Regions from separate parts of the Nonomuraea africana genome, predicted to be linked through region 1. Evidence: predicted binding sites of a transcription regulator. Region 1 holds the regulator's gene; the other holds the start of a gene.
What was found. Region 1 encodes HspR, which represses chaperone genes until heat shock. Its sites were predicted from a motif close to ANTTGAGTCNNNNNGACTCAANT; they were not measured.

Region 1 (7,222 bases):
GGGCGGCTACTTCTTCCTGGTCGGCCTGCTGGACGCCAGGGACTTCTGGGACAGCATCGTGATCGCGATGCTCGACAGCCTCTGGCGTCCGGCCGAGGACGGCCAGTCACAGCTGCGGCTGCTGCTCAACAGGCTGGCGGCGCTGGCCGACGTGCCGAGGATGGTACGGCGAGCCGTCGACGGCCGCCGCCCGCTTGACGGGGAGGCCCTGGACCTGTTCGTGGGCGCGCTGCGCCGCAAGGGCGGCGTGGTCCTCAGGGACGCGCACGACACGGCGCGGGCGCTGGTGCTGCTGGCCTCCGACGATCTGGCGGCGCAGGACGTCGGGCAGGCCTACCTGTCGTCGATCCCCGACGAGGGACAGGGCAGGGAGTGGGGGCTGACCAAGGGCTACCGGTCGCCCCAGGAGGTGGTGCGCGACCTGTCGCGGCTGCTGGCGCTGACCGGGCCCTCGGTGATCGCCGTCGACCAGGTCGACGCGCTGGTCGCGCAGTCCACCTCCAGGCTCGGCGACGACGGCGGCCAGGGCGCGGTCATCGAGCAGGTCGCCGGCGGGTTGATGGCGCTGCGCGACGTCACCAGGCGGACGGTGACCGTCCTGTCGTGCCTGCCCCACACCTGGATGATGATCCGCGACCAGGCCACGGCCACCGTGCGCGACAGGTTCAGGGAACCGGCCACGCTCAGGGTGCTGAAGGACCCGCAGACCGCGCGTGCCATCGTCGAGCGGCGCTTCGCGGCCGGGTTCGGGCGGGTGGGGTTCGAGCCGCCGTACCCGACCTGGCCGGTGAAGGAGGACGCCTTCGGCAGCGCGGTCGGCCTGACGCCGCGGCAGATCCTCATCAAGATCGACAACCATGTGCGGGCCTGTCTCGCGGACGGCGAGATCAGGGAGCTCGACCGGCTGGACGAACCGGGCGGCGGCGGGGGTGAGGGAGAGGTCCCGCCGCCGGGTCCCGGTCCCTCGGGGCTGGCCGCTCTCGACGCTCGCTTCGCCGCGCTGAGGGAGAGCGCGGAGGTGGGACCGGCCACCGAGCCCGAGACGGAGGACGCCGTCCTGCCGGGGCTGCTGTCAGCGGGGCTGTCGGCGTGGATGGCGGGCAGGGGAGAGGCGGCGCACCGCTACGCCCAGGACCCGCCGCCGAGCAGGAAGCCCCCGCTGCACGCGCGCCTGCGGCTGACGCTGGACGAGGCGACGGAGGACGAGGTGCACTGGTGCTTCAGGGGCATCGCCAGCACCAACGCCGTCGCGGCGCTGCACCGGCTGAGGGCGGCGTGCGTCTCGGCGGGACTGCGGGCCGAGGTGCCGAAGCGGCGGCTGTTCGTGCTGCGGAACCAGGCCTGGTCGGGCGGGCCCCGGACCAAGGAGGCGCTGGCCGCCTTCGAGGCCGCGGGCGGCAGGGTGCTGCGGGTGGAGGAGTCCGATCTGCGGACACTGGCGGCGCTGCGCGACCTGCTCGAGGAGGAGCCGGCCCACATCCAGGAGTGGCTGGCGTCACGACGGCCGGCCGAGGATGTGAAGGTGCTGGTCGAGGCGCTCAGCCAGCCGTCCGTGCCGCCCGCGCGGAGCATCGGGGCGCCTGACGATCCCGACGCCACGGGGCCCATCGCCCTCCCCTCCGCCGCGCCCTCCGCCGCGCCCTCGGCCGCGCCCTCGGCCGTGACCCCGGCCGTGACCCCGGCCGTGACCCCGGCCGTGACCCCGGCCGTGACCCCGGTGAGGCGGGACGAGGCGGCGGAGCACGAGGAGGCCCACCTCCCGCCGGTGGACGCTGACGCCCCAGAGGCGGATGAGGGCGGCGGGCCGTACCTGGTGCTGGGCAGGAGGACCCACGGAGCGGAGCCGGTGCGGGTCGCGGTGGCGGCGCTGCGGAAGCACACGGCGATCTTCGCGGGCTCGGGGTCGGGCAAGACGGTGCTGATCCGCAGGCTGGTCGAGGAGTGCGCGCTCCAGGGCGTCTCCTCGATCGTCCTCGACCCCAACAACGACCTCTCCAGGCTCGGCACGGCCTGGCCCGAGCCACCCGCCACCTGGCAGGACGGCGACGGCGAGCGGGCGGCGGAGTACCTGGAGAGCACCGACGTCGTCGTCTGGACGCCGGGCAAGCAGGCGGGCCGTCCGCTGGCCTTCCAGCCGCTGCCCGACCTCGGCGCCCTCGTCGACGACCCCGACGAGTTCAGCCAGGCGCTCGACGCCGCCGTGGCCACGCTCGCGCCCAAGGCCAAGATCGATGGCGCGACCGCCAAGGCGCTGCAGTCGCAGGCGGTGCTGCGCGAGGCGACCAGACATCACGCCAGGCGGGGCGGCACCGGCCTGGACGGGCTCATCGCGCTGCTGTCGGATCTGCCCGACGGCGTCAGCGACCTGGCCAACGCCGCCAAGCTGGCCGCCGACGTGGCGCAGAACCTGCGCGCTGCCGTGATCATGGATCCGCTGTTCGGCGGGACCGGCGCACCTGTGGACCCAGGGGTGCTGCTCACGCCCGAGATTGGGCGTAGGGCCAGGGTTTCGGTGATCAACCTGGCCGGGCTGCCCTCGGAGGAACAGCGGCAGAGCTTCGTCAACCAGCTGCAGCTCGGACTCTTCTCCTGGATCAGGTCTCATCCCGCGGGAGGGCGACCGCTCGGCGGACTCCTCGTCATGGACGAGGCCCAGACCTTCGCCCCCAACGGCAGGAACACCGCCGCCACGGGCAGCACGCTCATGCTCGCCTCCCAGGCCAGGAAGTACGGCCTGGGCCTGGTCTTCGCCACCCAGGCGCCGAAGGGCCTGCACAACCACATCCCCGGCAACGCGGCCACCCAGTTCTTCGGCCTGCTGAACGCCCCGATCCAGGTCGCCGCGGCGACGGACATGGCCAGGGTCAAGGGCGGACGGGTGTCCGACATCGGGCGGCTGAGCGCGGGCCAGTTCTACGTGGCGGCCGAGGGGACCGGCTTCCACCAGATCAGGGTGCCCATGTGCCTCAGCCACCACCCCGAGTCCGCGCCCACCGCCGAAGAGGTCCTGGCGCTGGCCACCGGGACGCGGTGAAGCCCCGGACGAGGGTCCGGGGCTCCGGAAGGGGTCAGGCGGCGCGGGCGACCGTCAGTTTGTCGTCGCCGTCGACCAGGTCGACCAGGACGGTGTCGCCGTCGACCACCTCGCCCGACAGCACCGCCTTGGCGAGCTGGTCGCCGATGGCCGACTGCACCAGGCGGCGCAGCGGGCGGGCGCCGTACACCGGGTCGTAGCCGGTGATCGCCAGCCAGTCGCGCGCGGCGGGGGTGACGTCGAGCGACAGCCGCCGGTCGGCGAGCCGCTGCGCCAGGCGGTCGACCTGGAGGTCGACGATCTTGGTCAGCTCCTCCGAGCCGAGCGCGTCGAAGAGGATGACGTCGTCGAGCCTGTTGAGGAACTCGGGCTTGAACGACGACCGCACCGCCCCCATCACCGCGTCGCGCTTGGCGCCGTTCTCCAGCTTCGGATCGACGAGGTACTGCGAGCCGATGTTGGAGGTGAGGATCAGGATCGTGTTGCGGAAGTCGACCGTACGGCCCTGCCCGTCGGTCAGCCGGCCGTCGTCGAGCACCTGGAGCAGGATGTCGAAGACCTCGGGGTGCGCCTTCTCGACCTCGTCGAGCAGCACGACGGTGTAGGGGCGGCGCCGTACGGCCTCGGTGAGCTGGCCGCCCTCCTCGTAGCCGACATAGCCGGGAGGCGCGCCGACCAGGCGGGCGACGCTGTGCTTCTCGGAGTACTCGGACATGTCGATGCGGGTCATGGCCCGTTCGTCGTCGAAGAGGAACTCCGCCAGCGCCTTGGCCAGCTCGGTCTTGCCGACACCCGTCGGGCCCAGGAACAGGAAGCTGCCGGTCGGCCGGTCGGGGTCGGAGATGCCGGCGCGGCTGCGCCGTACGGCGTCGGAGACGGCCTGGACGGCCGGACGCTGCCCGATGAGGCGCCTGCCCAGCTCCTCCTCCATGCGCAGCAGCTTGGCGGTCTCGGCCTCGAGGAGGCGCCCCGCCGGGATGCCCGTCCAGGAGGAGATGACCTCGGCGATGTCGTCGGGGCCGACCTCCTCCTTGACCATCTGCTGCTCGGGGGTCTCCTTGGCGGCGGCCTCGAGCTCCTTCTCCAGGCGCGGCACCTCGTCGTAGAGCAGCCTGGACGCCTCGGCGTAGTTGCCGTCGCGCTGGAAGCGCTCGGCGGCACCGCGCGCCTCGTCGAGCTGCTTCTTCAGGTCACCGACCCTGTTGAGGCCCGCCTTCTCCTTCTGCCACCTGGCCACGAGGGCGTTGAGCTCCTCCTGCCGGTCTGCGAGCTCGGCGCGCAGGCGCTCGAGCCGCTGGACGGAGGCCTCGTCGGTCTCCTTGGCCAGCGCCAGCTCCTCCATCTTCATCCTGTCGACGTTGCGCTGGAGCTGGTCGATCTCGACGGGACGCGAGTCGATCTCCATGCGCAGCCGCGAGGCGGCCTCGTCGACCAGGTCGATGGCCTTGTCGGGGAGGAAGCGGCTGGTGATGTAGCGGTCGGAGAGGGCGGCGGCGGCGACCAGCGCGCTGTCGGCGATCTGCACCTGGTGGTGGGCCTCGTAGCGGCCCTTCAGCCCGCGCAGGATCGCGATCGTGTCCTCGACCGTGGGCTCGCCCACGAAGACCTGCTGGAAGCGCCGCTCCAGGGCGGGGTCCTTCTCGATGCGCTCGCGGTACTCGTCGAGCGTGGTCGCGCCGATCATGCGCAGCTCGCCGCGGGCCAGCATGGGCTTGAGCATGTTGCCCGCGTCCATGGCGCCCTCGGCGGCGCCCGCGCCGACCATGGTGTGCAGCTCGTCGATGAAGGTGATGATCTGCCCGTTGCTCTCCTTGATCTCGGAGAGTACGGCCTTGAGCCGCTCCTCGAACTCGCCGCGGTACTTCGCGCCCGCGACCATCGCGCTGAGGTCGAGCGAGATCAGCTTCTTCTCGCGCAGCGACTCGGGCACGTCACCCGCCACGATCCGCTGGGCCAGGCCCTCGACGACGGCGGTCTTGCCCACGCCGGGCTCGCCGATCAGCACCGGGTTGTTCTTGGTACGGCGCGACAGCACCTGCACCACGCGCCTGATCTCGGAGTCGCGCCCGATGACGGGGTCGAGCTTGCCGCTGCGGGCGTGCTCGGTCAGGTCGACGCCGTACTTCTCCAGCGCCTGGTAGGTGTCCTCCGGCGTCTCGCTGGTGACGCGGGCGTGCCCCCGTACCTTCTCGAACGCGTCGAGCAGCGCCTGAGGCGTGGCCCCCACGTCCTTCAGCAGGCTCGCCATCTCACCGCCGTCGGTCGCCAGGCCCACCAGCAGGTGCTCGGTCGAGACGTACTCGTCCTCGAGTCGCTTGGCCCGCTGCGCCGCGGTGTTGATCACCGTGAGGAGCTGGCGCGAGCTGGACGGCGCGCTCACCGTGGCGCCCTGCGCCTTCGGCAGCCCCGCCAGCGTGGTCTCCACCTTCGCGCGCAGCGCCTTCCAGTCGGCTCCGACCGCTTCGAGCAGCGGGACGGCGGTGCCGCCCGTCTGGGAGAGGAGAGCGGAGAGCAGGTGCGCGGGCGCGATCTCGGGATTTCCCTCGGCGGCGGCCCGCCGCATCGCGACCGACAGCGCTTCCTGGCTCTTCTGGGTGAGCTTGTAGTCCATGTGTTCAGGCCCCCGGTGGCAGCTCGTAGCGGATCAGAGCTCTGACCATGGACATCTCGGCCCTGAGGCGGTGAACCTCCTCACGCAGCCGCAACGCCTCGTTCTCCAGCTCCAGGATCCGCTTGATGCCGGCGAGGTTGATGCCCTCCTCCTGGGAGAGCCGCTGCACCTCGCGCAGCTGGATGATGTCTCGCATCGAGTAGAGGCGGCCGCGCCCCGCCGTACGCCCCGGGCACACCAGCCCGAGACGGTCGTACTGCCTGAGGGTCTGCGGGTGCAGACCGGACAGCTGCGCGGCCACCGAGATGACATAGACGGGTGTCTCGTCGGAAAGGTTGAAGTAGTTGGCGTCCATCGGCCTACTCGCTTCTGGCCCGTTGGATGAGGTCGGCCCTCGGGTCCTCACTCGCCGTGGCGGTGCGGAACTCCGTGAGCAGCTCGCGCGACTTGTCGTCGAGCTGCTGGGGGACGAGCACCTCGATCGTGGCGAGCAGGTCGCCCTTGGTGCCGTCCTTGCGAGCGGCCCCCCTGCCGCGCACCCTGAAGGTGCGGCCGTTGGGAGTGCCCGCGGGAATGCGCAGAGTGACGGGCAGGCCCTTGAGCACCGGGACCTTGATCTCCGCGCCGAGCGCCGCCTCGGCGAAGGTGACGGGAACGGTGACGGTCAGGTTGTCGCCCGACCGCCCGAACACCGCGTGCGGCTTCACGTGGGTCTGGATGTAGAGGTCTCCGGCGGGACCGCCGTTCTCGCCGGGCGCGCCCTTGCCCTTGAGCTTGACCCGCTGGCCGTCGGCCACCCCCGCGGGGATGCGCGCCTGGATCGTGCGGGTGCTCTTGGCCCGGCCGCTGCCGTCGCAGACGGGGCACGGGTCGTCGACGAGGAGGCCGCGGCCCTTGCAGTCGCGGCACGGCTCGGAGAAGGCGAAGTTGCCCAGGTTGCGGCTGGCCGCTCCGGTGCCCTCACACGTGGGACAGACCCTCGGGGTGGTGCCGGCCTTGGCGCCCGTGCCGCTACAGGCCTTGCACGCCGATGACGTGGTCAGCCTGAGCGAGACGGTGTGGCCCTCGACGGCCTCGGTGAAGGACAGCGTGACCTCGGACTCGATGTCCTGGCCACGCCGCGGCCTGGTCGTCGTGCCCGTGGTGCGCGTGCCCGCGCCGCCGCCCCTGTTGAACAGCCCCCCGAAGAGGTCGCCGATGCGGTCGCTCGCGCTCCCGCCCTGCTGGCCGGTGCCGCCGAACAGGTCGCCGAAGTCGAAAGGAAATCCGCCGCCACCGCCCGGCCTCGGAGCGCCCACGCCCGAGCCGAACAGCGTGCGCGCCTCGTCGTACTCCTTGCGCCGCTTGGAGTCGGAGAGCACGTCGTTGGCCTCGGAGATCTCCTTGAACCTGGCCTCCTTGGCGGTGTCACCCGGATTCGCGTCCGGGTGGTACTGCCTGGCCAGCTTCCGGTAGGCCTTCTTGATCTCGTCGGCGGTGGCGGTCTTGGGCACACCAAGGACGGCGTAGTAGTCCTTTTCCAAGTAGTCCTTGGTGCTCATCTATGCGTCCTTTCGGGGGATGTTTCTTAGTCTTCG
Region 2 (7,222 bases), 3.9 Mb from region 1:
TCAGCGCCGCGACGATCGGCGAGCACCGCGCCCAGACGCAGGAGCGCATCCTGCAGGCGGTCTCCCGGCTGTCGCGGGTGCAGGGCATCGACGCCATCTCGATGACGGACGTGGCGCACGAGGCGGGCATCACCCGCACCGTGCTCTACAACTACTACCCGGACAAGGCCGCGCTGCTGCTGGCCTTCACCGAGCGCGTGACGCACTACTTCATCGAGGCCTACACCGCGGAGCTGCCGCCGTCGGCCTCGCCGTCCAAGCGGCTGCGCGCCTTTGTCAGGCTGCAGCTGGCGGGGCTCGTGGCGCATCCGCACCCGGGCGCGGCGGGGCTCAGCGCCTCCCTGGGCCCCGACGCCTACCAGCGGCTGGCCGACCACGTGGCGCCGATGCAGCGCATCCTGGTGGAGATCCTCGACAGCGGCGCCGCCTCGGGCGACTTCCACGTGCCCGACGTGGCGGCAACAGCGCGCATGATCATGGCGGTCATCGGGGCCGAGCGTGAGCCGCTGATCAGCGGCAGGGTGAGCGTGGAGGCGGCCGAGGAGATCGTCTCGGGCTTCGTGCTCCGCGCGCTCGGCAGCGCCCTCTGAAGCAGCGACGCCCCGTGGGCCCGGGGCCGGTTCGCTGAACCGGCCCCGGGCTCCGGGGTCATTCGCCGGGCCGTACCAGCCCCGTCTCGTAGGCGTAGACGATCGCCTGCGCCCTGTCGCGCAGGTCGAGCTTGGAGAGCACCCTGCCCACGTGCGTCTTCACCGTCTGCTCCGACACCACGAGCCTGGAGGCGATCTCCTGGTTCGACAGCCCCTGCGCGATGAGCGTCATCACCTCGGTCTCCCGCTCGGTCAACTCGGCCAGCCGCTTCACCGACGGCGCCCGCGGCCCGCCCAGCCGCGCGAACTCGTGGATGAGCCGCTTGGTGACCGCCGGCGCGATCAGCGCGTCCCCCGCGGCCACCACCCGCACCGCCTCGGCCAGCTGCGCGGCGGAGGCGTCCTTCAGCAGGAATCCGCTGGCTCCCGCGCGCAGCGCCTCGTAGACGTAGTCGTCGAGGTCGAACGTGGTGAGGATGAGCACCTTCGTCCGCGCGGCGGACATCAGCCGCCTGGTGGCCTCCAGGCCGTCCATCACCGGCATCCTGACGTCCATCAGCACCACGTCGGGCGCCAGCTCGGCGACCCGCTCCAGCGCCTCGGCGCCGTTCGCAGCCTCGCCGACCACCTCGATGTCGGGCTGGCTGCCGAGGAACACGGTGAACCCGAGCCGCTGACCAGGCGCGCGTCAACCTTAGGAGTGATCCCTCGAAGGTATGACTTACATAATTACGATCGCTGACAGCGAACAGGAGCAACTTCGGGAACATTGGAGGGCTCTCGTTAATTGAGTCGGTATAACTCAACCCTTTGGAGTTCAGATGAGTGAGAGCTTGATCCTCCCGGTCCTGCCACTCGACGATGAGGTGGTCCTGCCGGGCATGGTGGTCCCCCTGGACCTGTCCGACTCCGAGGTCCGGGCTGCGATCGACGCGGCTCAGGCTTCTGGTCTCAACAAGCCGCGCGTGCTCCTCGTTCCCAGGATCGACGGCCGCTACGGCGCCGTGGGCGTCCAGGCCGTGGTGGAGCAGGTCGGCAGGCTCCCCGGGGGCGAGCCGGCCGCCGTCGTGCGCGGCGTCAACAGGGCCAGGGTCGGCAAGGGCACGACGGGCCCGGGCGCGGCCCTGTGGGTGGAGGTGCTCACCGTCGATCCCGTCCAGGCCGGTGAGCGGGCGCAGGAGCTGGCCAAGGAGTACAAGGCGCTCGCCACGACCATCTTGCAGAAGCGCGGCGCGTGGCAGGTGGTCGACCAGGTCAACCAGATCGACGACCCCTCCGTGCTGGCCGACAGCTCCGGCTACACCCCGTGGCTGAGCACCGCGCAGAAGGTGGAGCTGCTGGAGGCGCCCGACCCCGCCGACCGGCTGGCCAAGCTGGTGGAGTGGTCGCGCGAGCACCTGGCCGAGCTGGACGTGGCCGAGACGATCCGCAAGGACGTCCAGGAGGGCATGGAGAAGCAGCAGCGCGAGTTCCTGCTGCGCCAGCAGCTCGCCGCGGTCCGCAAGGAGCTGAAGGAGCTCAACGGCGACACTGAGACCGAGGAGGAGGACTACCGCGCCCGCGTGGAGGCGGCCGACCTCCCCGAGAAGGTGCGCGAGGCCGCGCTCAAGGAGGTCGACAAGCTGGAGCGGACCTCCGACCAGTCGCCGGAGACCGGGTGGATCCGCACGTGGCTCGACACCGTCCTCGACATCCCGTGGAACGAGACGAGCGACGACAACTACGACATCGTGGGCGCCCGCGAGGTGCTCGACGCCGACCACACCGGTCTCGAGGACGTGAAGGACCGCATCATCGAGTACCTGGCCGTGCGCAAGCGGCGTCAGGACAAGGGCCTCGGCGTGGTGGGCGGCCGCCGCAGCGGCGCCGTCCTCGCCCTCGCCGGTCCTCCCGGAGTGGGCAAGACGTCGCTCGGCGAGTCCGTGGCCCGCGCCATGGGCAGGAAGTTCGTCCGCGTCGCCCTCGGCGGCGTGCGCGACGAGGCCGAGATCCGCGGCCACCGGCGCACCTACGTCGGCGCGCAGTCCGGCCGCATCGTCCGCGCGATCCGCGAGGCGGGCTCGATGAACCCCGTCGTGCTGCTCGACGAGATCGACAAGGTCGGCGCCGACTACCGCGGCGACCCGACGGCCGCCCTGCTCGAGGTGCTCGACCCGGCGCAGAACCACACCTTCCGCGACCACTACCTCGAGGTCGAGCTCGACCTGTCGGATGTGCTCTTCCTGGCCACGGCCAACGTCCTGGAGTCCATCCCGGGGCCGCTGCTCGACCGCATGGAGGTCGTCACGCTCGACGGCTACACCGAGGACGAGAAGGTCGCCATCGCCCGCGACCACCTGCTGCCCAAGCAGCTGGAGCTGGCGGGCCTGACCGCCGAGGAGGTCACGGTCGAGGAGCCGGCGCTGCGCAGGCTGGCCGCCGAGTACACCCGCGAGGCGGGCGTGCGCTCCCTCGAGCGCTCGATCGCCAGGATCCTGCGCAAGGTCACGGCCAAGGACGCGCTGCCGGCCACCATCGGCGAGGACTCCCTGGTCGACTACCTCGGCAGGCCGCGCTTCGTTCCCGAGGCGTCGCTGCCCGAGTCCAAGCAGCGCACCTCGGTGCCGGGCGTGGCCACGGGCCTCGCGGTCACCGGCGCCGGCGGTGACGTCCTCTACGTCGAGGCGTCGCTGGCCGACCCCGAGACCGGCGAGACGGGGCTGACCCTCACCGGTCAGCTGGGCGACGTGATGAAGGAGTCGGCGCGCATCGCGCTGTCCTACCTGCGCTCGCACGGCGCGGAGCTGGAGCTGCCGGTCACCGCGCTGAAGGACCGCTCGGTGCACGTGCACTTCCCCGCGGGCGCCGTCCCCAAGGACGGGCCCTCGGCGGGCGTCACGCTCACCACGGCCCTGGCCTCGCTGCTGTCGGGACGGCTGGTCCGCAACGACGTGGCGATGACCGGCGAGATCTCCCTCACCGGCAGGGTGCTGCCCATCGGCGGCGTCAAGCAGAAGCTGCTGGCGGCGCACCGGGCGGGCATCACCACGGTCCTCATCCCCGCCCGCAACGAGCCCGACCTGGACGACCTGCCCAAGGAGGTCCGCGACGAGCTGACCATCCACGCGGTGAGCGACGTGCGCGAGGTCCTCGACATCGCGCTCGCCCCCGCCAAGGTGGCGCAGACGGCGGCCGCGTGACCGCCGCCGGCTGACCCGTCACCCCGAAGCCGCCCCGCCGTCGCACGGCGGGGCGGCTTCTGCGCGGACGAGTGGGCTCCCGTACGCCCTTCCCCGATGACGATGCCGAGGTCACGGGCCCCGGGCGGTCACGTGCCCATCCTCTTGCGGGCGTCGCCGAGCGCGCTCACCACGGCCTCGAGGTCGGCGACGCCCGTGCGGTGACTGGTCACGCACAGCCGGAGGGCGGGACGCCCGCCGAGACGGACCGTGCTGAGCCACGCCTGGCCGCTGCGCACCACGTGCTCGGCGACGGCGGCGTGCCAGGCGGCGCTGCGCTCGGGGCCGGCCGTCTCGGCCTCGGGAGCCGTGACGCAGACGACGGGAAGCGGGGTGTCGTTGATCCGCAGCCAGCCCTCCTCGGTGAGGCGGCGCGCGAGCCGCTCCCCGAGCCGCACATCCCGCTCGAGCTGGGCGGCGTGGGCGGGCCGGCCCGCGACGGCCAGCGCCAGGAACACCTTCAGGCCGGCGAACCGGCGCGACCACTGCACGCTGGTGGCGTAGGGGTCGGGCGCGTCCTCGGTCTCCGCGGGCATGTACGAGGTGGTCGCACGGAAGCTCTCGGCCAGCGCCGCCGCGTGCGGGGTGAGGAACATGCCCGCGCCCATCGGCGCCGACAGCCACTTGTGCGCGTCCACCGTGACGCTGTCGGCCAGCTCCACGCCGGTCAGCAGCGGGCGCAGCCGGTCCGACAGCGCGACCGCGCCCGCCCACGCGGCGTCGACGTGGAAGTGCGCGCCCCACTCCGCGGCCAGGGCGGCCAGCTCCGGCAGCGGGTCCAGCGCGCCGCCCGCCGTCGTGCCGGCCGTACCGACCAGCAGGAAGGGCTCCAGCCCCGCGGCGAGATCGGCTTCGCGCATCTCGCGCAGCCGCTCGGTGTCCATGCGGTGCGCCGCGCCGGCGGGCACCAGCCGTACGGCGTCGCGCCCGAGACCGGTCATGTGCGCGATCTTGAGCCACGCCAGGTGGCTCTCGGCGGAGGCGTACAGCACGGGCCGGCGCGGCAGGCCTGCGAGGCCCGACCGCGGATAGGCGGGGAACCTGCGGGTCAGCGCGACGATGACGGCCGTCAGGTTCGCCTCGGCGCCGCCCACTGTGAAGCTGCCCTCGGCGCCGGCGGGCAGGCCGAGGCGTCCCGCCATGAAGCGCAGCACATGGCGTTCCATCTCGACGGCCGCGGGGGCGTGGCTGTAGGCGGCCAGCTGCGGGTTGACCCCGGCCGCGAGGAGCTCGCCCGCGACGCCCCACCAGGTGGGGGTGGGATTGAACAGCCCGAAGTAGCGCGGGTGCGTCGTGTGCACCCCCCACCGGCGCAGCGCCGCCATCACCTCGGGGAGCGCGTCCTCGGGCGACCTGGCCGCCTCGAAGTCCTGGCTCGCCAGCCATTCGCGCAGCCACGCGGTGCCGGGCTCGGCCGGCGCCACCGGACCCTCGGCCACCTCTTTCGCGTGCCGTACGACCAGGTCCACGGCGGCCGTCAGCAGCCTGGCCCCTTCTTCCTCGCCCACGTCGAGCGGTCCTGCCTCGTTCATGGCACCACTGTCGCCGTGCGGCGGGCCGAGCCACTAGTGGCAAAAATGTCGTGTTCCACTAGATTTACGCCATGGCCAGGATTCGCGTGGTCGTCCCGGTGCTGGACGACTGCCCGCTGTTCGAGCTCGCCGTCCCCTGCGAGGTCTTCGGCAGGGACCGCCGCGACCTGACGCCCGACTGGTACGAGCTCACCCTCTGCCAGAGCGCCGACCGCGAGCAGGAGTCGCTCAACGGCCTGTGGCTGCGCGCGCCCCAGGGGCTGGAGGCGATGCGCGCGGCGGATCTCGTGGTGGTGCCCGCCTGCGCGGACGCCTCCTACCGGCCGCCCGAGGCGCTGCTGTCCGCGCTGACCGAGGCGCACGAGAGAGGCGCGCGGATCGCCGCCCTGTGCTCGGGCGCCTTCGTCCTGGCCGCGGCGGGCCTGCTCGACGGCAGGGAAGCGGCCACGCACTGGATGCACGCCGACGAGCTGCGCAGCCGCTACCCGCGGATCAGCGTCAACCAGCGGGCCCTGTACGTCGACGAGGGCGACATCCTCACCAGCGCGGGCACGGCGGCCGGCATCGACCTGTGCCTGCACATCGTCCGCGGCGACTTCGGCGCGGCCGTGGCGGCGGAGGTCGGCCGCCGGATGGTCGTCGCGCCGCAGCGCGAGGGCGACCAGGCGCAGTACGTGTCGGCAGGCCCGCCGGTCCCGGCCCAGGACAGGGGGCTCGCCCCGGTGCTGAGCTGGGCGCTGGAACGGTTGCACGAGCCCGTCACCATCCCTCAGCTGGCCGAGCAGGCGATGATGAGCACCAGGACTTTCATCCGTCGCTTCCACAGGGAGCTCGGGCTCACCCCCATCAGGTGGCTCACCCAGCAGCGCCTGGCCAGGGCGCGGGAGCTGCTGGAGACCACCCGCCTGCCCGTGGACGCCGTGGCCGAGCGCTCGGGATTCAGCACCGGCAACGGCCTGCGCCAGCACTTCACGAAGACGCTCGGCACCACCCCCTCCGCCTACCGGCGCACGTTCCAGGGTTCGAGGTAGTCTCCCAGCGGCCACGCTGGGTGACGAGGTCTGGATCGCTTGCCTCATGGTCAGCTGGAGCCTGCTGTCGGCGGCCACCGCGCTGGTGACCAGGCCCGAGGCCCTCTACGTCCTGCGGTTCCTGCTGGATGTGGCGTAGGCGGGCTGCTATCCGGGCATCGGCTTCGCCAGGCAGGGAGGCAGTGAGCCACTTCACAGCGCGCGCAGGGAATAGCCGCCCCTTAGGGGATCGTTAGCCTCCACGTGAACGAGCTGCGAATGCGCATGTGTACGGGCTGTCAGGCCCGCTAGAAGCGCACCCTTCCGCCCCTCGTTCTAAGGCTTCCCGATGATCCGACCCAGCTTCGTGCTGCGCCGCCTGAGCCACCTGCCGTTCCACCCCGGCACCCGCTGACGCCTCCCCCTGCGTCGCTAAACGAGTTGATTGTCCGTTACCGACTCCGTTGTGGGGAAATTTCGTGATTCAGGCTTCAGGCCTGCGCAAGTCGTACGGTGGCATCGTCGCGCTGGACGGTGTCGACCTGCACGTGCGTCAGGGTGAGATCTTCGGCGTGCTCGGCCAGAGTGGCGCGGGCAAGAGCACACTGCTGCGCTGCGTCAACCTGCTGGAGCGCCCCGACCAGGGCGTCGTGACGGTCGCGGGGCAGGAGCTGACCACGCTCGGCGAACGCGACCTGCGAGCCGCCAGGCAGCGGATCGGCATGATCCACCAGCACTTCGCCCTGCTGTCGTCGCGCACGGTCGCCGGCAACGTGGCCTTCCCCCTCGAAGTCATGGGCGTCGGCAGGAGCGAGCGCGCGGCCAGGGTGGCCGAGCTGCTCGACCTCGTCGGCATCGCCGACAAGGCGGAC

Region 2: the regulator HspR is predicted to act here: its motif matches at 1,376-1,398, upstream of lon (endopeptidase La).

The regions. Positions count from the first base shown of each region.
Region 1 covers NZ_JADBEF010000001.1:7,926,004-7,933,225, forward strand. Annotated here, with positions in the region: gene H4W81_RS37805 (helicase HerA domain-containing protein) at 1-3,034, shown strand, start outside; gene clpB (ATP-dependent chaperone ClpB) at 3,069-5,645, opposite strand; gene H4W81_RS37815 (heat shock protein transcriptional repressor HspR) at 5,650-6,000, opposite strand; gene dnaJ (molecular chaperone DnaJ) at 6,005-7,186, opposite strand; gene grpE (nucleotide exchange factor GrpE) at 7,213-7,222, opposite strand, start outside.
Region 2 covers NZ_JADBEF010000001.1:4,047,559-4,054,780, reverse strand. Annotated here, with positions in the region: gene H4W81_RS19200 (TetR/AcrR family transcriptional regulator) at 1-590, shown strand, start outside; gene H4W81_RS19195 (response regulator) at 649-1,248, opposite strand; gene lon (endopeptidase La) at 1,412-3,769, shown strand; gene H4W81_RS19185 (pyridoxal phosphate-dependent decarboxylase family protein) at 3,898-5,340, opposite strand; gene H4W81_RS19180 (GlxA family transcriptional regulator) at 5,412-6,371, shown strand; gene H4W81_RS19175 (methionine ABC transporter ATP-binding protein) at 6,830-7,222, shown strand, end outside.